DNA from 4 places in the Mesorhizobium sp. M1403 genome. Region 3 is predicted to be linked to each of the others. Evidence: predicted binding sites of a transcription regulator. Region 3 holds the regulator's gene; each other region holds the start of a gene.
The links. Region 3 encodes PhoB, which activates phosphate uptake and scavenging genes when phosphate is short. Its sites were predicted from a motif close to TGTCATNNANCTGTCAT; they were not measured.
Positions count from the first base shown of each region.

Region 1: NKH01_RS17720 (ceramide glucosyltransferase) is a predicted target of PhoB. The motif match lies at 3,499-3,515, and genes of this name have one in related genera.
Region 2: NKH01_RS14215 (LTA synthase family protein) is a predicted target of PhoB. The motif match lies at 2,051-2,067, and genes of this name have one in related genera.
Region 4: phnF (phosphonate metabolism transcriptional regulator PhnF) is a predicted target of PhoB. The motif match lies at 3,846-3,862, and genes of this name have one in related genera.

Region 1 is NZ_JAMYKY010000010.1:19,628-27,015, forward strand. Features, by position in the region: gene NKH01_RS17700 (aspartate aminotransferase family protein) at 1-869, shown strand, start outside; gene argF (ornithine carbamoyltransferase) at 884-1,795, shown strand; gene NKH01_RS17710 (Hsp33 family molecular chaperone) at 1,913-2,923, shown strand; gene apaG (Co2+/Mg2+ efflux facilitator ApaG/CorD) at 3,000-3,392, opposite strand; gene NKH01_RS17720 (ceramide glucosyltransferase) at 3,620-4,774, shown strand; gene NKH01_RS17725 (O-succinylhomoserine sulfhydrylase) at 4,827-6,017, opposite strand; SAM riboswitch at 6,087-6,164, opposite strand; gene NKH01_RS17730 (2'-deoxycytidine 5'-triphosphate deaminase) at 6,300-7,388, shown strand, end outside.
Region 2 is NZ_JAMYKY010000007.1:10,245-17,632, reverse strand. Features, by position in the region: gene fabG (3-oxoacyl-[acyl-carrier-protein] reductase) at 98-835, opposite strand; gene fabD (ACP S-malonyltransferase) at 896-1,861, opposite strand; gene NKH01_RS14215 (LTA synthase family protein) at 2,108-4,033, shown strand; gene NKH01_RS14210 (pilus assembly protein TadG-related protein) at 4,073-5,617, opposite strand; gene rpsF (30S ribosomal protein S6) at 6,081-6,581, shown strand; gene rpsR (30S ribosomal protein S18) at 6,581-6,829, shown strand; gene rplI (50S ribosomal protein L9) at 7,105-7,388, shown strand, end outside.
Region 3 is NZ_JAMYKY010000017.1:66,005-73,392, reverse strand. Features, by position in the region: gene pstA (phosphate ABC transporter permease PstA) at 1-491, shown strand, start outside; gene pstB (phosphate ABC transporter ATP-binding protein PstB) at 488-1,291, shown strand; gene phoU (phosphate signaling complex protein PhoU) at 1,324-2,031, shown strand; gene phoB (phosphate regulon transcriptional regulator PhoB) at 2,048-2,737, shown strand; gene NKH01_RS24060 (ROK family protein) at 2,747-3,991, opposite strand; gene xylF (D-xylose ABC transporter substrate-binding protein) at 4,278-5,318, shown strand; gene NKH01_RS24050 (sugar ABC transporter permease) at 5,461-6,792, shown strand; gene NKH01_RS24045 (ATP-binding cassette domain-containing protein) at 6,807-7,388, shown strand, end outside.
Region 4 is NZ_JAMYKY010000003.1:18,988-26,375, forward strand. Features, by position in the region: gene phnK (phosphonate C-P lyase system protein PhnK) at 1-673, opposite strand, end outside; gene NKH01_RS07695 (alpha-D-ribose 1-methylphosphonate 5-phosphate C-P-lyase PhnJ) at 670-1,581, opposite strand; gene NKH01_RS07700 (carbon-phosphorus lyase complex subunit) at 1,578-2,690, opposite strand; gene phnH (phosphonate C-P lyase system protein PhnH) at 2,692-3,303, opposite strand; gene phnG (phosphonate C-P lyase system protein PhnG) at 3,303-3,764, opposite strand; gene phnF (phosphonate metabolism transcriptional regulator PhnF) at 3,899-4,642, shown strand; gene NKH01_RS07720 (zinc-binding alcohol dehydrogenase family protein) at 4,661-5,677, opposite strand; gene NKH01_RS07725 (ABC transporter permease) at 5,746-6,711, opposite strand; gene NKH01_RS07730 (sugar ABC transporter ATP-binding protein) at 6,708-7,388, opposite strand, start outside.

The DNA.
Region 1 (7,388 bases), on a different contig from region 3:
ATCACTTCGTCAAGGGCCATCCCGAGCGCTTCCGCACCATCAGCTTCGAAGGCGCCTTCCATGGCCGCACCCTGGCGACCATCGCCGCCGGCGGCCAGTACAAATATCTGGAAGGTTTCGGCCCCAAGGTCGACGGCTTCGACCAAGTCGGCTTCGACGACATCGACGCCGCCGAAAAGGCGATCACGCCTGAAACCGCGGCGATCCTGATCGAGCCGGTGCAAGGTGAGGGCGGCATCAGGCAAGTGCCGTCGCAATCGCTGAAGCGGCTCAGGCAGCTCTGCGATCAGCACGGACTGCTCTTGATTTTCGACGAGGTCCAATGCGGCGTCGGCCGCACCGGAAAGCTGTTCGCGCATGAGTGGGCGGGTGTCACACCCGACCTCATGGCGGTGGCCAAGGGCATCGGCGGCGGCTTCCCGATGGGCGCCTGCCTCGCCACCGACGAGGCAGCGGCCGGCATGACCGCCGGCGTGCACGGCACCACCTTCGGCGGCAATCCGCTGGCCATGGCGGTCGGCAACGCCGTGCTCGACGTGGTGCTGGAAGACGGCTTTCTCGATGACGTCCGGCGCAAGGCGCTGCTCTTGAAACAGGGGCTGGCCGGTGTCGCCGACGAATTTCCGGACGTTATCGAAAGCATCAGGGGCACCGGCCTGATGCTCGGCCTTAAATGCGCGATGCCCAACACCAAGGTTACGGTGGCACTGCGCGACCAGCATCTCTTGACGGTTCCGGCCGGCGACAACGTTATCCGTCTGCTGCCGCCTCTCACCGTCACCGATGCCGAGATCCACGAGGGGCTCGAGCGCATTCGTGCCGGCGCCAAGAGCCTGGCGGATGCCATCGTCGCTGCCGCCGCGAAGTAATCCTGGAATTCCTGATGTCCCTTCGCCACTTCACCGATCTTTCCGCCGTTTCCGAAGGCGATCTGCGCTTCATGCTCGACGACGCAGCTGTGCGAAAGGCGAGGCTCAAGGCCGGCGAACGCACCAAGCCGCTCGAAGGCAAGGTGCTGGCGATGATCTTCGACAAGCCCTCGACGCGCACGCGCGTGTCGTTCGACGTCGGCATGCGGCAGTTGGGTGGCGAGACGATCATGCTGACTGGCACCGAGATGCAACTTGGCCGTTCCGAGACTATTGCAGACACGGCCAAGGTGCTGTCGCGCTATGTCGATGCCATCATGATCCGCACCACCTCGCATGACCGGCTGCTGGAACTGACGGAAAACGCTACGGTGCCCGTCATCAACGGGCTGACCGACGAAACCCATCCCTGCCAGTTGATGGCCGACATCATGACCTTCGAAGAGCACCGCGGTCCGGTGGCCGGCAAGACGATCGCCTGGACCGGCGACGGCAATAATGTCCTGCATTCTTTACTGGAGGCCTCTGCGCGGTTCCGCTTCAAGCTGAACGTCGCCGTGCCCGAAGGCAGCGAACCGGCTCAGAGGCATGTCGACTGGTCGAAGGCCAATGGCGGCAAGCTGAAATTCACTCGTTCGCCCGAGGAGGCCGTTCACGAGGCCGACTGCATCGTCACCGACTGCTGGGTCTCGATGGGTCAGGAGCACCGTGCGCGCGGCCACAATGTCTTCTTGCCCTATCAGGTCAACGCGGCCCTGATGGCGAAAGCCAAGCCGGACGCGCTGTTCATGCACTGTCTGCCGGCGCATCGCGGTGAGGAGGTTACCGACGAGGTCATCGATGGGCCGCATTCGGTGGTGTTCGACGAGGCCGAGAACCGGCTCCACGCCCAGAAGGCGGTTTTGGCCTGGTGCCTGGGCGCTTGATCCGGGCCGCCTTGATCCGGGAGTTCGTGGTGCCTATCTCAGGCGCATCACGCAAATCGAGCGCGTCTCGTCGCATGCGCCCCGGAGGGCGGCATCGCCGCGCCCCGGAGCTTTGTCATGTTGGAAACTCGTCAATTGGCTGAACATCAACCCAAGCTCGGCGAGTTCGGCTACGCCGGCGACGACCATGTCGTGCCGTTTGAGGTCGGCCCGCTCGACGTGCGCGGCCGTACCGTCCAGCTCGGGCCGATGCTCGACGCTATTCTCAGCCGCCACGAGTATCCCGAGCCGGTGGCACGACTACTGGCCGAAGCCTGTGTGCTGACCGTCCTGCTCGGAACTTCGTTGAAGTTCGAGGGCAAGTTCATTCTGCAGACCCGCACCGACGGGCCGGTCGATATGCTGGTCGCGGATTTCTCCACGCCGCACGCGCTGCGCGCCTATGCCCGCTTCGATGCCGACCGGCTGGAGGCTTTGACGGCTGCCGGCGAGACGTCGCCGCAGACGCTGCTCGGCAGCGGCGTCCTGGCGCTGACAATCGACCAGGGCGCCCACACGCAACGCTACCAGGGCATCGTCCAGCTCGACGGCGTCACGCTGGAAGAAGCCGCACGCACCTATTTCCGCCAATCGGAGCAGATTCCGACCGACCTACGGCTTTCGGTGGCCAAGCTTCTGACGCCCGGCGTCGGCGGTGCCCGCGAGCAATGGCGCGCCGGTGGCCTGCTGGCACAATTCCTGCCGCAGTCGCCGGAACGCATGCGCGTACCCGACCTTCCCGGGGGCGACGGCGATCCGCGTGAGGAAATCCACGACCCGACCGACAATTCCTGGCAGGAACTGCTGGCGCTGCTTGGTACCATTGAACCGACCGAGCTGATCGATCCGACTATCGGCGCCGAGCGGCTGCTTTACCGGCTGTTCCACGAGCATGGTGTCCGCGTCTTCGGCGGCGTGCCGGTCGCCGACCAGTGCTCATGCTCGAGGGAGAAGATCCGCGGCATCCTCGAGGGTTTTTCCGCCGAGGAGATCAGAGACAGCACCGAGGATGGTAGCATTCACGTCGCCTGCGAATTCTGCTCGAAGCAATATGACTTCGACCCGGCGGAATTTGCAGCGGCTCAATAACGAGCGTCAGTGCGGCTGCCTTCGCAGAACTTGGGTTCCTCGCCCCGCAAGGCGGGAAGAGGAATCAAAGTGAACGTCAATTGACGGTGCGCCGCGTGCCTGGCAAATCGAGTGAGAAGGCGGGGATGGCGACGTCGAAGGTCTCGCCCCGCTTGTTGCGCATTGTGTAGTGCCCGACCATGATGCCGGACGGGGTCGAGAGCGGGCATCCAGACGTATACTGATAGCTGTCGCCGGGGTTGAGTCCCGGTTGCTCGCCGACGACCCCGGGGCCGCGCACTTCCTCGACCTTGCCGGTGCCGTCGGTAATGTGCCAGTAGCGCGACAGAAGCTGCACGAACTCGTCCGACTGATTGTCGATGGTCACCTGGTAGCCCCAGACATAGCGGTTTTGCGGCGGGTCGGAGTGATCCTCCAGATAGAACGGCCTGACCTGCACTTCGATGTTGCGGGTGACGGCGCTGTACATAAACTGCTCCAAAGCAATGTAGATGGAACTTTCGACGCTCAGCGCAGTTTGATCAACGATGCGCGTCATCTCCTTGCCCGACTCAAGCGCAGGTGCCGAAAAACAATGTCATTTAAGTGACACATGACAATGATGGTGTGCAGGCTTGTGCCGGGCGACTCGGTGTTCTGTCGAATTGTTGAAAACGGCCGTCAGGCGGCCGGCATTTCTGGAGTGACCAGATCTCGATGGAACCGACATTCGCAGCCGCCCTCTTTTCCATAGCTCTCCTTCTTTCAAATCTCGCCAGCATCCTGTTAGCTTCGCTGAAGCTGAAGCGAGCAGCCAGGATCGCATCGCCCGCCGCCACCGTGCTACCGGTATCGATCGTCGTCCCGGCGCGCGGCGTCGAGCCGTTTACCGAGGAGACGCTGGAGCGCGCCTTCTCACTCGACTGGCCGCGCTACGAACTCATCTTCTGCGTCGCCCATGCCGACGACCCCGTGGTCAAGTCGATCACCGCTGCAATGGCGCGTTTTCCGGCTATACGCGCCCGGCTGCTCGTCGGCGACGACCGCATCAGCGGCAATCCGAAACTCAACAATTGCGTGAAGGGTTGGGAAGCGGCGCTTTATCGCTGGGTCATCCTTGCCGATTCCAACGTGCTTATGCCGAGCGATTATGTCCAGCAGCTGATGGCGGCATGGCGGCCCGACACCGGCCTCGTCTGCTCGACGCCGATCGGCTCGCGGCCTGAAGGGTTTTGGGGGGAGGTCGAATGCGCCTTTCTCAACACGCTGCAGGCACGCTGGCAGTACGCTGGAGAGGCGCTCGGCCTTGGCTTCGCCCAGGGCAAGAGCATGTTGTGGAACAAGTCGATGCTTGACGCCAATGGCGGCATCCGCGCACTGGCCGCCGAGATTGCCGAGGACGCCGCCGCGACCAAGCTGGTCAACCGGCTCGGACTGCGGGTCAATCTTGTCGCTTCGCCGTTCGAACAGCCGCTCGGCCGGCGCACGCTTGGCGAGATCTGGTCTCGGCAGGCGCGTTGGGCGCGGCTGCGCCGCGTCACCTTCGCGCTGTTCTTCGCCCCCGAGATCCTGATCGGCGCGGCGCCGCCGCTGGTGCTTGCGCTGATCGCGGCGGCTGACGCCGGCGTCAGCCTGCCGGCAACCGCCATCGCCGTGCTGGTCGCGGCCTACCTGCCGGAATGTGCCCTGGCCTGGGTCAAAGGATGGCACCTGTCGCTGCGCACCATCTTGGCAATGATGGTTCGCGACTGCATGCTGCCGGCGATATGGGCGCGCGGCTGGCTGAGCGGCGCCGTCGACTGGCGCGGCAACGTTATGACCATCCAGACCAAGGCCGTCGCGGAGCTGGAAGAGACCCCGTCCGGCGCCTGACCGGCACGTCCGGCGCGGGCTGTACGAACCCGCTCGCCCTGTTCGGCCAGCCTTATCCGGCAGCTCTCAGCGCTTGCTCGATATCTTCGAGCAGATCGTCGGTATCTTCCAGGCCGACGGAAAGCCTGAGCGTTCCCGGTCCGATGCCGAGCTCGGCGCGGGCCTCATCGGTCAAATTCTTGTGCGTGGTCGTCGCCGGATGGGTGATCAAGCTCTTGGCGTCGCCGAGATTGTTGGAAATCAGCACGATGTCGAGCGCGTTCTGGAAAGCAAAGGCCGCCTGCTTGCCGCCCTTCACATCCAGGCAGATCAGCGTCGAACCACCCGACATCTGCTTCTTGACCACGGCCGCTTGCGGGTGGTCGGCACGGCCGGGATAGATGACGCGGGCGATTTGCGGGCGCTCGGCGAGGAAATCCGCGATGCGGCCGGCACTTTCCGTCTGCTGGCGTACGCGCAGCGGCAGCGTCTCCAGGCCTTTCAGCAGGGTCCAGGCATTGAAGGGCGAGAGGCTGGGGCCGGTGTGGCGGAAATAGTCATGCAGGTTCTCGTCGATCCATTTTTTGTCCGACAAGATAACGCCTCCAAGGCAGCGCCCTTGGCCGTCAATATGCTTGGTGGCCGAATAGACGACGATATGGGCGCCGAGCTGCAAGGGTTTCTGCTGCAAGGGCGTGGCGAAGACATTGTCGACGATCAGCCTGGCGCCAATCGAGTTGGCAAGTGCCGCGACGGCGGCGATGTCGACCACCTCCAGCGTTGGGTTGGTCGGGCTTTCCAGGAAGAACAGTTTGGTGTTCGGCTTGACCGCCTGTTCCCAATTGGCGATGTCAGTGCCATCGACCAGCGTTGCCTCGATGCCGTATTTCGGCGCCAGCGTCTCGACCACCCAGCGGCAGGAGCCGAACAATGCGCGCGCCGCCACGATATGGTCGCCCGCCTTGGCGCTGCACAGCAATGCTGCCGTCACCGCCGCCATGCCGGACGCCGTGGCGCGCGCGTCCTCGGCGCCTTCCAGCGCGCACATACGCTTTTCGAACATGTCGACCGTCGGATTGGCATAGCGCGAATAGATGAAGCCCGGCTCCTCACCCTTGAAGCGCGCTTCCGCTGCTTGCGCCGTCTCGTAGACATAGCCTTGGGTGAGATACATCGCCTCAGAGGTCTCGCCGAAGCCGGAACGCAGCGTCCCGGCATGCACGAGTGCGGTCTGAGGCTTCCAGTCGCGCTTCTTGGTCATCATCTATCCAAACACCAAAAATGGTCCAAACAACAAAAAACCGGTCGCGAAAGTCGCAACCGGTCCATATGGCCTTGCGGCCCGACGGTCCTTTAGCGACTTGTTTAACGTGGCTGCAAGCCGACCGGCCAAATCACCACGGGATAACGAGCTTTAGACCCGCGCCACGCTTGCGTCAATTGCCGGCATGATTAAGAGGGTTGTACCAAGCAGGTGCCAAAGGCGTCCAGTGTCGGACCTGCGGCAGAACAAGACCTCGCCCGGCGTTCGAACGGAGCCAGACCCTTGCGGCAGACAGGCATTCTTCCCGATCAGGATATTTCCGCGCTGTTCCAGACGGGCGCGCTGAAATCGCCGCGCACGCTCGATGCCGATCAGATCCAGCCGGCCAGCCTTGACCTCAGGCTCGGCGACAAGGCCTGGCGGGTGCGTGCTTCTTTCTTGCCCGGCCCGGACCACAGGGTTGTCGACAAGCTCGACCGGCTGAAGCTGCACGAGATCAACCTCGCCGAAGGTGCCGTGCTGGAAACCGGCTGCGTCTACATCGTGCCACTGCTCGAAAGCCTGGCGCTGCCCGCGCATATTTCCGCCTCGGCCAACCCGAAGAGCTCGACCGGGCGGCTCGACATCTTCACTCGGGTAATGACCGACCGCGGCCACGAGTTCGACAAGATCGCCGCCGGCTATGAAGGCCCGCTCTATCTGGAGGTCAGCCCGCGCACCTTCCCGATCGTCGTGCGCACCGGTTCGCGGCTGTCGCAGATCAGGTTCCGCACCGGCAATGCGCTGTTGTCGGAAAGCGAGCTGCACGAGTTGCACCGCGCCGAGATGCTGGTCGCCACCGAACCACCCAACATCTCAGGCGGCGGCATCGCGCTGTCGATCGACCTCGACGGCGACAAGGATGGGCTGGTCGGCTATCGCGGCAAGCACCACACCGGCCTGGTCGACGTCGACAAGCGCGCCGCGCAGGATGTCGTCGATTTCTGGGAGCCGCTCTACAAGAGCGGTGCCGGCGAGCTGGTGCTCGATCCGGACGAATTCTACATCCTGGTGTCGCGCGAGGCGGTGCATGTGCCGCCGCTCTACGCCGCCGAAATGACGCCCTTCGATCCGTTGGTCGGCGAGTTCCGCGTCCATTATGCCGGTTTCTTCGACCCCGGTTTCGGCCATTCGGCGTCGGGCGGCACCGGCAGCCGGGCGGTGCTCGAGGTGCGTAGCCACGAAGTGCCGTTCATTCTCGACCATGGCCAGATCGTCGGGCGGCTGGTCTACGAGCACATGCTGAAACGGCCGCAGGCACTCTACGGCACCGATCTCGGCTCCAACTATCAGGCGCAGGGCCTAAAACTGTCCAAGCATTTCCGCGCCGCG
Region 2 (7,388 bases), on a different contig from region 3:
GGAACAGGACCGGTTTTTGCCCGAACCGCCGGGTTGCGGGCGGCATTACACGAAAAATCCCGTGCATCCAAGACGGAATGAAGCGTTTTCCCAAGTGTTAGATCATTGCCATGCCGCCATTGACATGAACGGTCTGGCCGGTGACGTAGGCTGCCTCATTGGAAGCGAGGTAGGCGACGGCAGAGGCGACTTCGGCGCCCGTGCCCATGCGCCGCGTCGGGATCGCCGCCATGATCGCCTCTTTCTGCTTGTCGTTGAGCTTGTCGGTCATCGCCGATTCGATGAAGCCCGGGGCGACGCAGTTGACGGTGATATTGCGGGTGGCGATCTCCTGCGCCAGCGATTTGGAAAAGCCGATCATACCGGCTTTGGAGGCGCAATAATTGGCCTGGCCGGGATTGCCGGTGACGCCGACCACTGAAGTGATATTGATGATGCGGCCATGCCGGCGCCGCATCATCGGATGGGTAAGCTCGCGGGTCAGCCGGAACACGGCGGTCAAGTTGACCTCGATCACGCTATCCCAGTCGGCATCAGCCATGCGCACGAACAACCCGTCCTTCGTGATGCCGGCATTGTTGACGAGGATGTCGACGCCTTCGAGATCGGCCTCCGCCTTCTGGCCAAGCGCCTTGACCTCGTCGCGATTGGAAAGATTGGCCGGAAACAGCTTGACCCGGTCGCCCAGTTCGGCGGCCAGCGCCTCCAGTTTCTCGATACGCGTGCCGTGCAGGCCGACGATGGCGCCCTGGCCATGCAGCACGCGGGCGATCGCCTCGCCGATGCCCCCCGATGCGCCGGTGACGAGCGCCTTGCGGCCGGTCAATTCGAACATTTTTGTCTCCTGATCTGAGCGAACAGCCTTCGCACGGAGCGGGGTCAAATCGCCAGTTGATTATGCAAGCGCCGCCAGCGCCGCCTCGACATCCGCCGCGGATCCGATTGCACTGGTGGCAATATCGCGGTTAATGCGCCGCGCCAGCCCCGACAGAACCTTGCCGGCGCCTACTTCATATAGCGTCGCAACGCCATTCGCGCCGAACCACTCCACCGTTTCGCGCCAGCGCACGCGCCCGATCACCTGTTCGACGAGGCGGCGGGCGATCTCGTCGGGATCGCTCGTCGGGGTCACCGTAACATTGGAGACCAGCGGCACGGCCGGTGCACTCTTCGTCACGGCGGCCAGTGCCTCCAGCATGATCTCGGCCGCCGGCTTCATCAATGCCGAATGGAAGGGCGCCGAAACCTGCAGCATGAGCGCCCGCTTGGCGCCCTTCTCCGTGCATAGCTTCGCCGCCAGTTCGACCGCCGACCTGGCGCCGGAGATTACCAGCTGGCCGCCGCCATTATCATTGGCGATCTGGCAAACCAAGGCTTGCGCGGGATCTTTGGCCGCGCCTTGGGCAGCCTCTGCGCAGGCGGCTTCGACGTCGGCTTGTTCCAGCCCGATGATCGCCGCCATGGCGCCCTCGCCGGCCGGTACCGCCGCCTGCATGGCGTTACCCCGGATGCGCAACAGTCGGGCGGCGTCGGCGACCGAAACGAAACCGGCGGCCGCAAGTGCCGAATATTCGCCAAGCGAGTGGCCGGCGACATAGGTGACCTTGCCTTTCAGGGAGAAGCCGCGCGCCTCCAACGCCCGGATTGCGGCAAGCGACACCGCCATCAGCGCCGGCTGGGCATTGGCGGTCAGCGTCAGCGTCTCTTCCGGGCCTTCCCAGATAAGCTTCGATAGATTTTCGCCGAGCGCATCATCGACTTCCTCGAAGATCCGCCGCGATTCAACAAAGGTATCGGCAAGGTCCTTGCCCATGCCGACAGCCTGGCTGCCCTGCCCCGGAAAGGTGAATGCGATGGCCATCGGCGGCTCCCAGCTGCTGGTTCTCGTTGCCTGTGACGCAAGGCGTGCGGCCAAGTCAAGTCCAACCTTGACCGCGCAACGTCGGCCGAGTGCCTGTTTCGGCAGGCTTTTTGGCGATCACTCATGATGAAAACCGCTCACGATTTGTTTGCTGGCTCTTCTTATTTCCGCCACAGGCGCTAGCTTTGCGTGACAGTTCGATGACAGTCGAGTGACGCTTTTGTTGCGGGCCGGGGAACTATCGCAGTGGCAAAGACCAAGAAGAGCGCAGCCGAGGCCGCGCCACAGTTTCTCGAAGGCGATCCGGCCACCGGCTATCTGCCAGGGCGCAAATGGCCTGTCATCCGCTATGGCTTCATCAGCCTGTTGGCCGCGGCCATCCTGGTGTTCGCTATCGAATTGATCGTGCGCGGCAACTTTGCCGGCACCATCGACTTCTTTCTGCAGCCCTTCAAACCCGGCTGGACCACAATCATCATTTTTGCGTTGATCCTCATAGGGCTCGACGCCGTGCTCGGCCGCAGCCATCAGAGCCTGATGATCCTCGCGCCGCTGACGTTGTCGCTGGCGTTCGTCGGCCACCAGAAGTCGCTCTATCTCGGCGATCCGCTCTATCCGACTGATTTCCTCTATTCTCGGCAGATCGTGGCGCTGATGCCGCTCCTGGTACGCGATCGCCCGGGAACCGCCATTGCCCTGGCGATCGGCGTCGTCGGCGGGCTGTCGCTTCTCGTCTATGGCTGGCGGCTATGGCGCCGCCGCGTTCCGGCGCTCAGCCACAAGGGCCGCCTTGCCCGACTGACGCTGACAGTGCCGCTGATCGCCTTCTTCGTCTCCATCATGGACTATGCCACTTTCTCATGGACGCGCGACCGGCTGCAGATCATCCCGATCATGTGGGACCAGAAGGAAAACTATGCCTCGAACGGTTTTGCGCTCGCATTCGCGCTGAACGTCCCGATGGCCCATGTCTCGGCGCCGCCCGGCTATTCCGGCAAGGCGATCGAAGCGATCGGCAAACCGCAGGTGACGGCCTCGGTACCCGCCGAGAAGCCCGACATCATCGTCGTCATGAGCGAATCCTTCTGGGATCCGACCAAGCTGCCCGGCGTCACCATCACGCCCGACCCTATCCCCAATGTGCGGGCACTGCGCACGGGCTACATGTTCTCGCCCGAATTCGGCGGCATGACGGCCAACATCGAGTTCGAGGCCCTGACCGGCTTTTCCAACGCCTTCCTGCCGGCGGGCAGTATTCCCTACCAGCAATATGTGCGGACACCGACCCCGTCGTTGGCGACCTTCCTGAAAAGTCAGGGCTACCGGGCGCGCGCCATCCATCCCGGCACCAACTGGTTCTGGAACCGGGGAGCCGTCTATGCCGATTTCGGCTTCAACGACTTCAAATCCGAGGAGACGTTGCCGCCCATGCAAAAACGCGGACCGCTCGCGTCGGACGCAGCGATGACCGACGAGATCATCCACGAGGCCGATACCAGCGCCGAGCCGGTCTTCTTTTTCGCCGTCAGCCTGCAGAACCACGGGCCGTATGAGCCCTATCGCTATAACAATCCGACCCATAAGGTGCAGGCGCCGATCAGCCAATGGGCACGTGAATCGCTGTTGAGCTACGCCGAAGGCTCTTCCGACGCGGACCGTGGCCTCGAGCGGCTGATCGAATGGGCGAAGAAACGCCAGCGGCCGACGGTCATCGCCTTCTTCGGCGACCATCTGCCGCCGCTTGGGCCGGTCTACGTCGAGACCGGTTTCCTGAAGGACAATGTCGCGCCGCGCAAGGAGGCGGCCGACCTGATGCTGCTGCACCACCAGACGCCGCTGATCGTCTGGTCAAACCGCAGCGGCCCGGCCGAGGATCTCGGCGCCGTCAGCCCAGCCTTCCTGCCCTATCATATCCTGAAGACTGCCGGCATCAGTCATCCCTATTACACCGGCTTCCTCGGCCAGTTGCGGGAGCACTACCGCGTCATCGACCGCAATTTGCTGTTGGCACCGGCGGGCGACGCCACCCCCGATTGGTCGCGTCAGAAAGAGATCGACCCGGCAATCCGCGACTTCCGTCTGCTGCAGTACGACATGATGTTCGGCAAGCGCCATGCGGCGCCCGATTTCTTCCCCGAAACCACACGCAAAGTGGCTGCGCACACGAGTTGAGCAGCGGCGGCGGAACGGCCGTTGGGCGACTGACGTCGTTCAGTTCGTCAAGTGCAGGTGCGAAATCGAGCTTCCGATTTTCAGGAACACGCTTTCGAGCTGGGTGACGTCGTTGGTCGGGTAATAATCCGACGGCGACGACGCGCAGGCCTCGTAGAGCTTGCGGTTGGCTGCGGTGTCGGCCTGCAGCAGTACTGTGAAGATCTGCACGTCCTGTTTCTTCAACGTGTTGCAGACATTGGTTGTCCAGTCGTCGACATTGCGCGCGGCCGCGGTCTGGTCGCTGGATCCGAACCGACCCGAAGCCAGGAACCCGTAAGAACCATAGTCCGACTTCTGTGGCGTATCCTTCGCGCCATAGACAACATTTTCGCCGTCGGTGAGCAGCAGCACCGTTTTGGTCGTGCCTGACGCCCTGAACGGCGCGCCGTCACTGTAGGGCGGTTCCGGCGAGAGTACCCGCATCCCCCATGACAACCCTTCCGAAACATTGGTCCCCGAGCCGTTCCATTCGATCATCTCACTGACGGCCTTACGCAATTTGTCGAAATCGTCGGTCAGCGGCACTATCGGCGTCGGACAGGCCCGGTTTGGGCCGATGGTCAGGGGGCCTTTCTTGTCGTTGATCAGCTTCATCGTCGAAACACTGTACTTCGCGATGTCGCCGGTGAGGCCGGGAAGCAGGGTGATAACCGTATCGTCGAGATAGGAATTGTTGTAGCCGGTCGCCGAATTGCCATAGGAGCTGTTCGGATTTTTGGCGTTACCTGGATCGTCCGGCGCGAAATAGGGTACGAACAGGGTGTCCGGTTTGTTTTGGTCGGGCGAAATGTCGGAAACATTGTTGGTTCCGGGCCGCGCCTCGACGCAGCCTCTCCATTCGACGCCCAATTGCTTGAACAGGTCCATATGGTTGACGCGCTTGCCGCCGACCAAGGGGAAATTGGCGCCATTGTTCGGCGATTTGCCGGCCATGTCGATCCAGGCCGGATCGTAGTCCTCGCCCTTGACATTGACCGCGGTGACGAACGGCACCACTGCGACACGTACGCTGCGCGTCGGCGACTTCGCGGCTTGGAGCATATCGATCAAGCCCGTCGCCGCCGTCCGCAATGCGCCGATGCGGTCGTTGCTGGCCATCGACCCGGTATTGTCGAGCACCAGCACGACTTCGAGCTGATTGGTCGATTCGACGGCGCCGGCATCGACGGTGATGCGCTTGTCGTTGCCGAACAGGAAGGCGAAGTTCAAGTTGACATCGGCCGCGGCGACAGCCTTTGTCTGGATGTAATTGAGGCCCCTTTCGACGGTAAGCGTCGCTTCGGCGTTCCTCAACTCGCTGTGGCCGGCGACATTGGTCTGGAAGTAGCGGTCGAAGACGTCCTTGCGCGAAGCCTCGATGTCGCCGAGATGCGAAGATGCAAGGTTCGCGGCATCGAGCGCGTTCTGCAAGCTGACCTTGGCCCTCATCAAGGTGGACACGTCCACGGCAAAGGCGACGGCCGTCAGAACCGCAGGCAGCCCGAACGCCAGCATCAGGGCAAAGTTGCCGCTCTTCGAACGGCAGAATTTATCGAACAGCATTTTTATCCCCAAAACCGCCTTGCTGGCGGCCGCGCGCGAACTGTTCGTTTTGCATTCGCATGATGAACGGCGGGTTGCCGCCACGCCCGCCGGTGCTGGAACTTCGCATGATGGTTAAGGTCCGGTTTCAGGAAATCCGTAAAACCTTGCCATCGAGGTCCGTTGTGCTCTGGAAGATAGGGCGCTAGTCGAGCCGTTTGGCCTGTCGTTTGGCCTTGCTTTGCGGTCAAATTCCTGTATAGACGCCCGCAATCTGCCGGTCCTTGCTGGGGGCTGAACGGAGGGCCGGAGGTTTTCGAACCTTCGCGTGGAGCCAGAAGCGCTTCCGCCTCCCGTGTCTCCGCTCTCGACCGTCTCGTCATGCTCCTTTCTTCCCCGTCTTCGCAAGGATTGCGGGTCAGAGAAGTTGCAGAGGCTTTTGCCGCCGGGAACCGGGAGAGAAACGAAGAAAGGCACGAACACTATGGCTCTATACGAACATGTGTTTCTTGCCCGGCAGGACCTCTCGCAGCAGCAGGTCGATGCGCTTGTCGAACAGTACAAGGGCGTCCTCACCGCGAATGGCGGGTCCGTCGGCCGGGTCGAGAACTGGGGACTGAAGTCCCTCACCTACCGGGTCAACAAGAACCGGAAGGCATATTATACACTCATGGACATCACCTGCCCGCCGGCCGCGCTCAATGAGATGGAGCGCCAGATGGGCCTGTCCGAGGACGTGCTGCGTTTCCTGACCATCAAGGTCGATGCGCATGAGGAAGGCCCGTCGGCAATGATGCAGAAGCGCGAAGAGCGCTCGGAACGCGGCGGCTTCGGCGACCGCGACCGTGGCGATCGTGGCCCGCGCTCATTCGGCGACCGCGATCGCGGTGACCGTGCTGATCGTCCGCCGCGCAGCTTCGGCGATGGCGGTGCCGATCGTGGCCCGCGCCGTCCGCGCGAAGGCTTTGAAGGAGCCGCAGAATAATGGTCGACATCAACCAGATCCCAACCCGGCGCCCCTTCCACCGTCGCCGCAAGACTTGCCCGTTCTCCGGCGCCAACGCGCCGAAGATCGACTACAAGGACGTGCGGCTTCTGCAGCGCTACATTTCCGAGCGCGGCAAGATCGTGCCGTCGCGCATCACCGCCGTCAGCCAGAAGAAGCAGCGCGAACTCGCCAAGGCGATCAAGCGCGCCCGCTTCCTCGGCCTGCTGCCCTACGTGGTCCGCTAAGACTGATTAGTTGACCATGATCTTATCCGAAAACCGGTTTCCAGTTTTCGGGATCATGGTCTAGCCAGCGGGCGGTTCGCCGCCCGCTTTTTTCACCGGCCACGACGGGCGTAGCTGGATCGAACACCAAATCCCGGGTTGGATTTCGACAAGAGATCCTAACTGCCGCGACAGGCAGGACAGCGACACAGGCGGCGACGCCCCAGCTTCCTGACCTGTTCCAGACAATTCGGCGCCGATCCTGAGGATAGGTGCCCAAGCGAAGGAACAAAACCATGGAAGTCATTCTTCTCGAACGCGTTTCCCGGCTCGGCCAGATGGGCGACACCGTCAAGGTCAAGGACGGGTTCGCCCGCAATTTCCTGCTGCCGCAGGGCAAGGCGCTGCGCGCCAACGAAGGTAACAAGAAGAAGTTCGAAGGACAGCGCGCCCAACTCGAGGCCCGCAACCTGGAGCGCAAGTCCGAGGCCGCGCAGATTGCTGAAAAGCTCGACGGCAAGAGCTTCATCGCCGTGCGCTCGGCCGGCGAGACCGGCCAGCTCTATGGTTCGGTCTCGAC
Region 3 (7,388 bases):
TCATCATCGGCTTGTTCGTCTATGAGTTGATGGTGCGGCCAATGGGGCATTTCTCGGCCATAGCCGGCGCCGTTGCGCTTGCCATCCTGGTCATTCCGGTGGTCGTGCGCACCACTGAAGACATGCTCAACCTGGTGCCGAACGCGTTGCGTGAAGCCGGTGCCGCGATCGGCGCGCCGCGTTGGGTGGTGATCCGTTCGGTCGCCTACCGCGCCGCATTGTCCGGCATCGTCACCGGCATATTGCTGGCGATAGCACGCATTTCCGGCGAGACGGCGCCGCTGCTCTTCACCGCGCTCAACAACCAGTTCTGGAGCAGCAATATCAACGCGCCGATGGCCAGCCTGCCGGTGACCATCTTCCAGTTCGCTCTCAGCCCTTACGAGGAATGGCAGCAACTGGCGTGGACCGGCGCACTCATAATCACCCTGACGGTTCTGGGCTTGAGCATCCTCGCCCGCAGCCTTACCGGACGCAGAGAGGACAGATGACACAGATGTTGTCCCCGGACATGACGATGACCGAAACGGTCGCCGAGAAGACGAAGATCGAGGTCAAGAACCTCAACTTCTACTACGGCCAGAGCAAGGCGTTGAAGGACATCACCTTGTCGCTGCCCGAGCGCAGCGTCACTGCCTTCATCGGCCCTTCGGGCTGCGGGAAATCGACGCTGCTGCGTGTGTTCAACCGCATCTACGAACTCTACCCGAAGCAGACAGCCGAGGGCCAGGTGCTGCTCGACGGCAAGAACATTCTCGACCGCTCGCAGGATCTCAATCTCCTGAGGACCAAGATCGGCATGGTGTTCCAGAAGCCGACGCCGTTCCCTATGTCGATCTACGAGAACATCGCCTTCGGGGTCAGGCTCTATGAGAATCTCGGCAAGTCCGAAATGGACGGCCGCGTCGAACAAGCGTTGAAGCGGGCCGCGCTGTGGGGCGAGGTCAAGGACAAGCTCAACGCCAGCGGCTTGAGCCTGTCAGGCGGCCAGCAGCAGCGGCTTTGCATTGCCCGCACCGTGGCGGTGAAGCCGGAAGTCATTCTGCTCGATGAGCCGGCTTCGGCACTCGACCCGCTGTCGACCGCCAAGATCGAGGAGCTGATAGACGAGTTGCAAGCCGATTACACGATCGTCATCGTCACCCACAACATGCAGCAGGCGGCGCGCGTGTCGCGCCAGACCGCCTTCATGTATCTGGGTGAACTGGTCGAGTTCGACCGGACCGAGAAGATCTTTACGTCGCCCCGCGAGAAGCGCACGCAGGATTACATCACCGGCCGCTTCGGCTGAGCCGTTCCGATCATGCATATAAGGACAGGACCATGGGCGAACACACAGTCGCTTCTTTCGACGAGGATCTCGAGCAGATCAGCAAGCTGATCCGCGACATGGCCGACCTCGCCGGTTCGATGGTCGGCGGGGCGACCAAGGCCCTGTTGAATTCTGACAACGTGCTGGCGCAACGCGTCGTTTCCGACGATGCCATCATGGATGCGCGTCAACGCGAACTGGACGACCGCGCCATCACCCTGATCGCCAAGCGCCAGCCGATGGCCCACGATCTGCGCCATGTCGTCGGGGCGATCCGCATGGCCGGCGATCTCGAACGCATCGGCGACCTTGCCAAGAATATCGCCAAGCGTGTGAGTGCGGTCGGCCTTAGCGTCACACCGCGCGACCTATCGCATTCCATCGATGCGATGGCGCAGCTGGTGCTCATCCAGGTGCAGGGCGTCATCGAGGAGTATGCTGCAGGCGATGCGGCCGCGTTGGCCAAGCTACGCGCCGCCGACGAGCGCATCGACGTCAAATATACGTCGGTGTTCCGCGAACTGTTGACCTACATGATGGAAGACCCGCGCAACATCACCGCTTGCACGCATCTGCTGTTCTGCGCCAAGAATCTGGAGCGGATCGGCGACCATGTCACCAACATCGCCGAAAATGCGTATTATGTGCTGACCGGCGAGCAATTGCCGGTCAATCGTCCGAAGCAAGACGAAACGACAATGTCCGCACCGGCGACATGATGGGGGTGCCCAGCCGATGATCGCACCACGCATAATGGTGGTGGAGGACGAGGAGCCGTTGGGTGTGCTGCTCCGCTACAATCTCGAATCCGAAGGCTACCAGGTCGAGGTGGTGACACGCGGCGACGAAGCCGAGATCCGTTTGCAGGAGAATGTGCCCGATCTTCTGGTGCTCGACTGGATGATACCAGCGGTTTCCGGCATCGAGCTCTGCCGCCGGTTGCGGGTGCGCCCCGAAACCGAACGGCTGCCGATCATCATGCTGACCGCGCGCGGCGAGGAGAGCGACCGGGTACGCGGTCTTTCGACCGGCGCCGACGACTATCTGGTCAAACCGTTTTCGACACCGGAATTCATGGCCAGGGTCAAGGCGCTGCTGCGCCGCGCCAAGCCGGAAGTGCTGTCCAGCGTGCTGAAGGTCGGCGACATCGTGCTCGATCGCGAATCGCACAGGGTGTATCGCAAGAAGACCGAGATCCGGCTCGGGCCGACCGAATTCCGGCTGCTCGAATTCATGATGCGGCATCCGGGCCGCGTCTTCTCGCGCAGCCAGTTACTCGATAATGTCTGGGGCGAGACGATCTATATCGACGAACGCACCGTCGACGTGCATGTCGGGCGGCTGCGCAAAGCCGTCAACAACGGCCGCATGCCTGATGTCATCCGCACCATCCGCGGTGCCGGCTACGCGATCAGGGAAGATTGACCCGCCCAGTCAGGCTACGTTCTTTCTGACGCCGGGCCTCATTTGCGCGCCCGGCGCGAAAATCTGCTGGTCGACGAAGCTTAACGCCCGCATTGCACAGCCTTCGCGGATCAGCGGCAATTCGTTCGGCTCGGTATCGAAGGAGATCGAGCCCGAATGCTGGCCGCCGGCGGTCTGGGCGATGGCCTTCCGCAAGGCCGGCTCGATCAGATCAAAGGCGGCGGCACTGGCGCCGACCATTGCGACCGGTGCCGGATCGATCAGCGCGAACAGCGAGCCGAGACCGAAACCCAGCGCTTCGCCGGCCTTGCGGTAGGCTTCGCGTTCCGGCCCGTCCTTCTCGCGCGCCCGAACCGCCAGCGCGCGCATGTCGGCGTCGCTGACGTCGGCGACCGGTTGGCTGTCTTCGCTCATCTGCGTGGCGTTGCGCCAGATGGCGTAATTGCCGGCATAGGCCTCGATGCAGCCGCGCCGCCCGCAACGGCAGAGCGCGCCGCCCGGACGATGGATCATGTGGCCAAACTCGCCGCCCGAGGAATGCGTGCCGGTGAACAGCTCGCCCTTCAACACCAGCCCCATGCCGATGCCGTGCGAAAGCAGGATGGCGATGAAGTCGTCGCGATAGCGATCCGGATCGCGCCAGCGCAAAGCCACCGCCATCATATTGCAGTCGTTCTCCACCGTGGCCGGGATGCCGAATTCATCTTCCAGCATGTCGGCAAAGGCGATGTCCGTCTGCGGCGTGATCGGCGACCACAGCATGGCGCGTGCAGGGGAGTCGGTAATTCCCTGAATCGCCAGGGCGATGCGGGCGACACTGCGGACGTCAAGATCTGGATCGTCCAGCCGGCGCCGGACGATGGCCATGCATTCGCGGATCAGTTCGTCGCGCGGCATGGTCAGCGTGTCCAGCCGGCGCTGTTCCTCGGCGACCACCTGCCCCGCATAGTCGATGATGGCGGCCGACAGGAAATTCAGCGACAACACCACGGTCAGCACCGCCGCCGCTTCCGGATTGAGGGCGAGGCCGACCTGCGGACGACCGCGTTTCAACGAAACGGGTTCGCTTGCCTTGCTCTCGGCGAGGATGCCTTCCCGTATCAGGTCGGAGGAGATCGCCGATATGGTCGAATGGCTGAGGCCGGTGGTTGCGGCGATCTCCGTACGCGATGGCTGGCCGGCCCGGCGCACGGCCGAGATCACCATCGCCCGGTTGCGCCGGCGCAAATCGTCATGGCGGATTCCGACCGACATCGTTTTGCTTTCCTCCCGGTTTGCCGCGGCCGCTCATGAACCGGAAGCCGTCGGTAATGCCGACAAATAGTGTCAGATGAGGCAAATAGTGTCAGATGCAGGTGGCGCTGTCATCGTTTATTCCGAAGCTCGAAAAAACTCGCAGCAACATCAAAATCCATCAGAATCGATGTTGACAGCAGCGGGAGATCGGGCCAGTATTTTTTCGAGGCTCGAAAAAATTAGCGCCTCTAAGCTGGCCTTTGGGGCCAATTGGTCACGCCGTACGCGGCGCAGGGAGGATATGATGAAGAAATTCACGACCGCCATTCTGGCGGGTGTCGCCATGACGCTGGCGCTTGCGTCGGTGGCGCAGGCTAAGGACAAGGTCATCGGCGTTTCCTGGTCGAACTTCCAGGAAGAGCGCTGGAAGACCGACGAAGCCGCAATGAAGGCGGCCATCGAGGCCGCAGGCGACAAGTATATTTCCGCCGACGCACAGTCCAACCCCGGCAAGCAGCTCACCGACGTCGAGAGCCTGATCTCGCAGGGCGCCAACGCACTGATCATCCTGGCGCAGGACGCCTCGGCGATAGGGCCGGCCGTGCAGAAGGCGCTGGACGAAGGTATTCCGGTTGTCGGCTACGACCGGCTGATCGAGAACAAGGACGTCTTTTACCTGACCTTCGACAACAAGGAAGTCGGCCGCATGCAGGCCCGCGACGTGTTCAAGGTGAAGCCGGAAGGCAACTATGTCTTCATCAAGGGCTCGGGCGCCGATCCGAATGCCGATTTCCTTTTTGCCGGTTCGATGGAAGTGCTGAAGGACGCCATCGACAGCGGCAAGATCAAGAATGTCGGCGAGGCCTATACCGACGGCTGGCTGCCGGCCAACGCCCAGAAGAACATGGAACAGTTCCTGACCGCGAACGACAACAAGGTCGATGCGGTGGTCGCCGCTAACGACGGCACTGCCGGCGGCGTCGTCGCCGCACTGACGGCGCAAGGGTTGGCTGGATCGGTTCCGGTCTCGGGCCAGGACGGCGACCACGCCGCGCTGAATCGCATCGCGCTCGGCACACAGACGGTCTCGGTGTGGAAGGACGCGCGCGAGCTCGGCAAGAACGCCGCCGAGATCGCCTCGCAATTGGCCGACGGCAAGCAGATGACCGACATTGCCGGCGTGAAGGATTTCACCACGCCCGGCGGCAACACCGTAAAGTCCCTGTTCCTGACCCCGGTCGCCATCACCAAGGACAACCTCAACGTCGTCATCGACGCCGGCTGGATCAAGAAAGAAGAGGTCTGCGCGGGCGTGGCGGCGGGCGCTGTTCCGGTCTGCAACTGATCCGAGTTTCCGAGAAGTCCGAACGCCGCGGCCGCTTGCCGCGGCGTTTTTTCAAGAAAGAATTGTTTTTCCGCTTCCGGCGGATAACTTCTAGGCTGCTTCCGGCATCCGCGGCAGACGGCAACCCGGCGGGAGAAACATCATGACCGACACGACTTCCAACACGCCGGTCGACAGCTCGACGGCAGACCGGGCGCGGGAATCGGAGCTCGGCGTCGTTGCCCGATTTCTCAAGGCAACCGAACTCGACACGCGCATGCTCGGCATGGTCGGCGCGCTGCTGGTCATCTGGGTCGGGATCCACATACTGTCGGGCGGGCTCTTCCTGACGCCGCGCAATCTCTGGAACCTTTCGGTGCAGACCTCGTCGGTGGCGATCATGGCGACCGGCATGGTGCTGGTCATCGTGATGCGCAACATCGATCTTTCCGTCGGCTCCGTGGAAGGCGTGATCGGCATGGTGATGGGCGTGGCGCAGGCCGAATTCCTCGTCCGCATCATGGGATTTCAGCTTGGCAGCCCCTGGCTGTGGGTCATCGCACTGGCCGCCGGCCTGGTGCTCGGCCTGGCTATCGGAGCGTTTCAGGGTTTCATCATCGCCTATCTCCAGGTTCCTGCCTTTATCGTGACGCTCGGCGGATTGCTGGTCTGGCGCGGCATGGCATGGCTGATCACCAGCGGGCGCACCGTTGCGCCGCTGGACAGGACCTTCCAGCTGATGGGCGGCGGACCACGGGGCTCGATCGGCGCCACCTGGAGCTGGATCGTCGGTGTCCTCGCCTGCGCGGCCGTTGCCTTCATGCTCTTCAACGGCCGCTCGCAGCGCAAGCGCTTCAACTTTCCGCTGCGCCCTGTCTGGGCGGAAAGCTTGCTCGGCGTGATAGCCTGCGCCGCCATCCTCGGCGCCGTGTGGATCGCCAATTCCTATCCTTGGCCGGTCGGCATCGTACGCCAATATGCCCAGCAGAACGGCATCACCGTTCCCGAGGGCGGGTTGTTCATCGCCCACGGCATCGCCATACCTGTGCTGATGGCCGTGGCCGCGGGCATCGTCATGACCTTCATCACCAGACGCACCCGTTTCGGCCGCTATGTCTTTGCCATAGGCGGCAATCCGGAAGCGGCCGAACTCGCCGGCATCAACACACGCTGGGTCACCATGAAGGTGTTCATGATCATGGGCGTGCTGGCCGCGATCAGTGCGGCGATCGCATCGGCGCGCCTCAACGCGTCGACTAATGCGCTGGGGACCCTGGACGAGCTGCTGGTCATCGCGGCGGCCGTGATCGGCGGCACGTCGCTCGCCGGCGGCTCCGGCACGGTGCTCGGCGCCATGCTCGGCGCGCTTTTGATGCAATCGCTGCAATCCGGCATGGTGCTGCTCGGCATCGATTCGCCGCTGCAGAGCATCGTTGTCGGCGCCGTGCTGGTGGTCGCGGTGTGGCTCGATACCGTCTATCGCAAACGGGTCTAGTGAGGAGAACGAGCATGGCAGACAGGACCGCTCCCACGGGCACGCCGCTGATCGAGATGCGCAACATTTCGATCGCCTTCGGCGGCATTCGCGCCGTCGACGACGCCTCGGTCGATCTTTTCCCGGGCGAGGTGATGGCTTTGCTCGGCCATAACGGTGCCGGAAAATCGACGTTGATAAAAATCCTGTCCGGCGCCTACAAGCGTGATGCGGGCCAGATTTTCGTCAACGGCGAGGAGGCTTCGATCTCCAATCCGCGCGACGCCAAGAAGTACGGCATCGAGACGATCTACCAGACACTGGCGCTGGCCGACAATGTCGATGCGGCCGCCAACCTGTTTCTCGGCCGCGAGCTGATGACCGGCTGGGGAACGCTCGACGATGTCGCCATGGAGGCCGAAGCGCGCAAGGTGATGGGCAGGCTCAATCCGCGTTTCCAGCGCTTCAAGGAACCGGTGGTAAAGCTTTCGGGCGGCCAGCGGCAGTCGGTTGCGATCGCCCGCGCCATCCTGTTCAACGCCCGCATCCTGATCATGGACGAGCCGACGGCGGCACTCGGGCCGCAGGAGACGGCGCAGGTCGGCGAACTGGTCAGG
Region 4 (7,388 bases), on a different contig from region 3:
TCACCATCATGCGCTGCGACAACAGCCGCGCCACGGCGAGATCGTGGGTGACGACGATGGCCGCCAGGCCGAGATCGGTGACCAGCCCGCGCAGCAGATCGAGCAGGCGTGCCTGTACCGAAACGTCGAGGCCGCCGGTCGGCTCGTCCATGAACACCAGCCGCGGCCCTGTGACCAGGTTGCGGGCGATCTGCAGGCGCTGGCGCATGCCGCCGGAGAAGGCGCGCGGCTCGTCGTCGATGCGGTCTTCGTCGATCTCGACGCGCGACAGCCAGTCGACCGCCGTCGCGCGGATCCTGCCATAGTGGCGGTCGCCGACCGCCATCAGCCGTTCGCCGACATTGGCGCCGGCCGACACCGTCATGCGCAGCCCGTCGGCGGGGTTCTGATGGACAAAGCCCCAGTCGGTGCGCATCAGGAAGCGGCGCTCGGCCTCGCTCATGCGGTAAAGCTCACGGAACTGGCCGTCGCGCATGCGGTAGCTGGCGGTGCCGGAGCTGGGCAGCAGCCGAGTCGACAGGCAGTTGAGCAAAGTCGTCTTGCCGGAACCGGATTCGCCAACCACCGCCAGCACCTCGCCCGGCCACAGGTCAAAGGTGACGTTCTCGCAGCCGACGCGCGAGCCGTAGAATTTGGACAGCGCCGAAACGCGCAGCAGCGGTTCGTCGGTCATTCAGCCGGCTCCATTTTTCCTGGGGCAAGATGGGTCTCGGGCGCGAGATGGCCGCGGTGGCCTTCGGCGCGCCGCTTCTCGCAATGATCGGTGTCGGAGCAGACGAACATGTGGCCGCCATGGTCGTCGAGGATGACCTCGTCGAGATAGACGTTCTCGGCCGCGCACAGCGCGCAGGGCTGGTCGAAGGTCTGCACTTCGAAGGGATGATCCTCGAAGTCGAGGCTGACCACCTCGGTAAAGGGCGGCAGCGCATAGATGCGTTTTTCGCGGCCGGCGCCGAACAACTGCAGAGCCGGCGAACGGTGCATCTTGGGATTGTCGAATTTCGGCGTCGGCGACGGATCCATCGCATAGCGGCCTTCGACCTTGACCGGGTAGGCATAGGTGGTGGCGATGCGGCCGTGCCTGGCGATGTCCTCGTAGAGCTTCACATGCATGAGGCCGTATTCCTCAAGCGCATGCATTTTGCGCGTCTCCGTTTCGCGCGGCTCGAGGAAGCGCAGCGGCTCGGGGATTGGCACCTGATAGACCAGCACCTGACCGGCACTCAGCGGATGTTCAGGGATGCGATGGCGGGTCTGGATGATGGTCGCCTTGGCCGTCTCGGTGGTGACCGCGACATTGGCGACCTTCTTGAAGAAGGCGCGGATCGAGACGGCATTGGTGGTGTCGTCGGCGCCCTGGTCGATGACCTTGAGAACATCGTCCGGTCCGATGATCGACGCCGTGACCTGGACGCCGCCGGTGCCCCAGCCATAGGGCATCGGCATCTCGCGCGAGGCGAACGGCACCTGATAGCCGGGGATGGCGATGCCCTTGAGGATGGCGCGGCGGATCATCCGCTTGGTCTGCTCGTCGAGATAGGCGAAGTTGTAGGTGGCGATGTCGGTCGGTTGTCCGGTCATTCCGCGGCCTGCCTTTTCTCGTCGGCCTTGCCGGCGTTTTCGCGGGCGTCGTGCGCGGCGCGCATGCGGCGCACGAGGTCGAGTTCGGCCTGGAAATCAACATAGTGCGGCAGCTTCAGATGCTCGACGAAGCCGGTCGCCTGGACATTGTCGGAATGCGAGATGACGAACTCTTCGTCTTGCGCGGCGGCGACAACATCTTCGCCGAATTCGGTTGCACGAAGAGCGCGGTCGCATAGCGCCATGGCCATCCCCTTGCGCTCGCCCTGGCCGAAAACGAGGCCGTAGCCGCGGGTGAATTGCGGCGGCGCCTTGGCCGAGCCCTTGAACTGGTTGACCATCTGGCATTCGGTGACGCGGATGCTGCCGATCGGCACGGCAAAGGGCAGTTCCGGCACGTCCAGTTCCAGTTCGACCTCGCCGATGCGAACCTCGCCGACGAAAGGGTGGCTGCGCGCATAGCCGCGCTGGGTGGAGTAGCCGAGCGCCAGCAGAAAACCCTCGTCGCCGCGTGACAGCGCCTGCAGGCGGATGTCGCGCGCCATCGGGAATTCCAGCGGCTCGCGGGTGATGTCGCCGGGGACATGATCCCCAGGCATGTCGCCGTCGGGCTCGATCAGGCCTTCGCGGGCGAGGATCGCGGAGACGCGCGGCATCGCCTCCGCTTCGCCTGCACGCTGCTCCGGTTCGGCGACATCGCCGCCGGCGGCAAGCTCGGGATCGAGCAGGCGATGGGTGTAGTCGAAAGTCGGGCCGAGCAGCTGACCGCCGGGCAGGTCCTTGTAGGTCGCCGACACCCGCCGCTCGACCAGCATTGTGCCGGTGTCGATCGCCCTGGTGTAGCCGAAGCGCGGCAGCGTCGTGCGATAGGCGCGAACCAGGAAGATCGCCTCGATCATGTCGCCGCGCGCCTGGACGATGGCGAGTGCCGCCAATTCCCTGTCGTAGAGCGAACCTTCGCCCATCACGCGGTCGACGCCGAGCGCCAGCTGCTCAACGATCTGGTCGAGGCGAAGTGCGGGCACCGAGCGGTCGCCGCGCCGGCGGTCGGCGAGCAATTTGTGGGCGTTGCGGATGGCCGCTTCACCGCCTTTTACCGCGACATACATCCTACGCCTCCATCGTCTTAATGCGCGTCGTGCGCGGCAGGCAGGCAATTGCGTCGGACGTGGCGAGGATGATGTCGACACCCCGCGGAAAGCGCTGATTGTTCTGCTTCCATTGCTCGACGAAATGACGCGGCATTTGCGCCGGCGCGATCGTCGCCGTCTTCTCGATGCCCGGGCCTTCGAGCAGCAGCGGAGCGCCGGAGACGAGATCGCCGACCTCAAGGATCAGCGTCGTCGAACGATCGGGATAATCCTGGGTGCCTTGCGAAAACCCGTCGAGCGCCATCATCTCGGCCGGCGTGGCAATCAGCGCGAAATGCGCGTCGGCCGGGGTGTTGGCCAGCGGCGCGCCGGTATGGAAGCCAAGCCAGGATTTCACCGCCGCCGACCCCTGCAAAGCCGGGTCGAGCCAGAGCGGCGTGTCGTTGTCGCACAGCGCCAGAGCAATGGCACCGGCGGTGGCCGACAGCGGCACGGGGGGGTGGGCGAGGGCCGGCAAGGGCTGCACGCTGCCCGGCCGCGCCATCGCGTCCATCACAGCGCGGAATACGGTCTGCGCGTTGAATACCGGATCGGCGAAGCCGCCTTCGATCGATTGAGTGGCGAGGTCCATCAGTCTTCTCCGCGCACCATTGTGAAGAAATCGACCTTGGTCGCCGCCGTCTCGGCGCGGCGCTGGTCACGGGCCTTGGCCAGTGCCGCCTGCAAGGGCGCGACGAGCCTGGTCTCGACCCCGTTGCGGTGGGCCGGGTCCTGCCACAGCGCATCGGCGATTGCTGCCAGCCTTGCCTTCTGCTTGTCGCGGCCGAGCGCATAGCAGTGGCCGACATGGCCGGACGCAAGCCGCACCGTGGCACGGGTGACCGTCGCCTCGCCGACATTGAACGGCGCGCCGCCGCCGCCGATGCGGCCGCGCACGGTAACCAGGCCGGTTTCGGGGCCACGCAGAAGTTCAGCTTCGGAAGGCAGGCCGGCTTCGTCCCAGAGGCGGACAATGTCGTAGCCGGACGATTGCGCCAGCGTCGCCATTACGGCCTTGCGCTCGGCCTGCTCTCGCGCTTCCCGTCCTCGCATGGCTGCTACTCCTCGTTTGCGTGCATTTGTCTATTGATATAGACAACTATACAAATTATATCTATTATCTAGCATGTGTCTATGACGTGTACGTGACACGGGCCAAAAGGTCGGCGCAAAGATTGGGGCGGGAAATGATCGGGCAAGCCAACAGCATCGAGCGGCGCAGCGGTGTCGCGCTATGGCGGCAGATCGCCGACCAGATCCTGCATTCGATCGCCGTCGGCGATTTTCCCGAGAATGCCGCGCTGCCGCCTGAGGTGGCACTTGCCGAACGCTATGGCGTCAACCGCCATACGGTGCGCAGCGCTATCGCAGCGCTGGTGCAGGAGGGTGTGCTCAAGGCGGAGCAAGGGCGTGGCACCTTCGTGCTGTCGCGAAAGCGGCTGTCCTATCCGATCGGCGCCCGCACCCGCTTTTCCGAGGGATTGCAAGGACAGGCGTCAGAGCGGCACATCACCTTGCTCGCGTCGTCGGTCGAGCCAGCCAACCGTCGTGTCGCAGAGGGCTTAGGCCTTGTGCAGGGGGCCGACGTGATACGCCTGGAAACGCGGGGCGAAGCCGATGGGATGCCGGTGTCCCGCGCTGCCGGCTGGTTCGATGCCAGGCGCTTTGCCGGCATCGATGCTGCCATGGCAGAAACCGGTTCGATCACGGCATCGCTGGCACGTTTCGGCATCGACGACTATCTCCGGCAATCGACCGTGCTGTCGGCGCGCCATGCCGATGCCGCCGACCTTGCCGACCTCGACCTGCAGCCCGGCGCCATCGTGCTGGTGACGGTCGCCGTCAACGTCACGCCCGACGGTCAGCCGATCCAGTTTTCGGAGTCGCGCTTCCCGGCCGAGCGGATCGAACTCAAACTGTCGGCGCTTTGAGACGCGGCTATCGTTGTGTCATCCGACCTGGATGACCGCCTTGATCAGCCCGGATTTCTCATGTGCCCAGCGGGCGAGGTCGCGCGGCGTCTCGCCAAGCGTGGTGCGGTGGGTGACTAGCTTTGCCAGCGGCACCGCACCGTTGCGGATTGAAGCGGCGACATGGTCGAAATCGGCGCGCAGAGCGTTGCGGCTGCCGATCAGCATCATCTCGCGCTTGTGGAATTCGGGATCGGAAAAGGCGATGTCGTCCTTGACGACGCTGACCAGCACCAGCGTGCCGCCATGCGCGACATGGGCGAAGGCCGACTGCACCGACTGGGTGTTGCCGGTGGCGTCGAAGACCACGTCAAAACCATCGCCGTCGGTCGCCTGTCGCACCAGATCGGCGGCGGCTCCCCGCGAACCGTCGAGGGTCGCGAAGCCGAGTCCGCTTTCGGCAAAGCCAAGCCGTTCAGCGCTCATGTCGAGCAGCGTCACGTCGAGCCCGGCGATCCGGGCGAACAGCGCCGTGCCGAGGCCGATCGGGCCGGCGCCGATGACCAGGGTACGCGCGCCCGATTGAGCCAGCGAGCGCCGCACCGCATGCGCCCCGATCGCCAGGAATTCGACGGCGGCCGCATCGGCCAGCGACAGGCCGTTTGCCGGATAAAGATTTTGCGCCGGCACCAGGATCTGCTCGCACATGGCGCCGTCGCGATGGACGCCGAGCACCTCGATCCTGACGCAGCAATTCGGCTTGCCTTGCCGGCAGGCGATGCATTTGCCGCAGGCGAGATAGGGATTGACGATCACCGCTTCGCCTATTGCCAGATCGACGCCTTGGCCGGTCTCCAGCACGGTCCCCGAGACTTCATGGCCCATGATGCGGGGATAGGCGAGGAACGGGTGCTTGCCTTCAAAAATGTGATAATCGGTGCCGCAGATGCCGACATGACTGACCGCGACCAGCGCCCAGCCCGAGGGCGGCGCGCCAGGCGCCGGGCGATCTTCGAGGACAAGTTCGCCGGGCGAGCGGCAGACGACGGCTTTCATGCTTCAATCCAGTCGGTTCATGGCACCGCCGGCTCTGCTGTTGAGGCCGGCGGCTGTTAGGGGGCGATCTATTTGCCGCGGCGGCGCAGCCCGTCGAAATAGACGATGACGATGATCAGCACCCCGGTGATGATGCGCTGCCAGAAGGCGTTGACGTTGAGCAGATTGGCGCCGTTGTTGATGGTGGCAAGGATGAAGGCGCCGAGCAGCGGCCCGTGCACGGAGCCGACAGCGCCGAACAGCGACGTGCCGCCGATCACCGAAGAAGCGATCGCCTGCAATTCCCAGCCCTCGGCCTGCGTCGGATTGCCGATGCCGATGCGCGACGCGAGCAGCACGCCGACGAAGGCCGCACACAGCCCCGACAACGTATAGGCCATGTAGATTGTGCGCTGGACGTTGACGCCCGACAGACGCGATGCCTCGGCGTTGGAGCCGACCGAGAACAGGTAACGGCCCCAGCGGCTGTGGTGCAGGAAGATGTAGGCCGGAATGCCGACCAGGATCACCATCCAGAACAGATTGGGGACGCCGACGAAGGAACTGCGCGAGAACGTCTGGAAGGCGTCGTTGTTGATCGAGATCGAGTTGCCGTTGGTCATCAACAGGCCGATGCCGCGCAGCGAGGTCAGCGTCGCCAGGGTGATGATGAAGGGTGGCAAGCCCATCTTGACGATGCCGAAGCCATGGAACATGCCAATGGCGACGCCGACCAGCAAGGTAATCAGGATGGCTAGGAAAACCGGTGTGCCGGCGTTGATCAGCATCGCGACGATGACGGTGGCGAAGCCGACAACGGCGCCGACGGAAAGGTCGATGCCGCCGGTGATGATGACGAAGGTCTGGCCGACCGCCAGGATGGCGATCATCGACCCTTGCCGCAACAGGTTCGAGATGTTGTTGGCCGAGGCGAAGCTCGGCGTCGCCACCGACAAGATGATCCACAAAAGAACCAGCAGTGCCAGCAGTGTCAGCCCGAACAGGGCGTTGTAGTTGCGTTTCGGCCTTTCGGCAGCGATCGCCTCGGTGCTCATATCCGTCCTCCCGGTCTTTCTTGTTTCTCGGCCAGCGCCTGGGTGAGGATCTCCTCGTGATCAGCGGTATGAAACCCATGCGTGGCCACCAGCTTGCCGCGCCGGAACACGTGCAGCGTGTCGGCGAGCTCATAGACCTCGGGCAGGTAGGACGAGATCAGGATGATGCCGGCGCCCTTGGATAACAGCGCGCCAAACAGGCGGTAGATCTCGGCCTTGGTGCCGACATCGACGCCGACGGTCGGCTCGTCGAAGATGAACAGCTTGGCGCCGTGCGCGAGCCATTTGCCGATGACGATCTTCTGCTGATTGCCGCCGGACAGGCTGGAGGCCAGCGCACTTCGCGTCGGCGTCTTGATGCGCAGGTCGGCGATCTGGCGATCGGCCTGGGCTTTTTCCTGCGCGCGGGAGATCAGCAGATTGCTTGAGATGCGCTTGTAGATCGGCAGATTGAGGTTGAGCCCGACCGGCAGGTTGAGGCAGAGGCCCTGGTCGCGGCGGCTTTCCGGGGCCAGCGCCATGCCGAGCCTGATCGCGTCATGTTCTGAATTGACCTTGACCTCCTTGCCCTCCCAGAGGATCTGGCCGGCCGCCTTGCGGTGGCGGCCATAGAGCGTGGTGACGAACTCGCTGCGGCCGGCGCCGATCAGCCCGTAGAGGCCGACGATCTCGCCGGC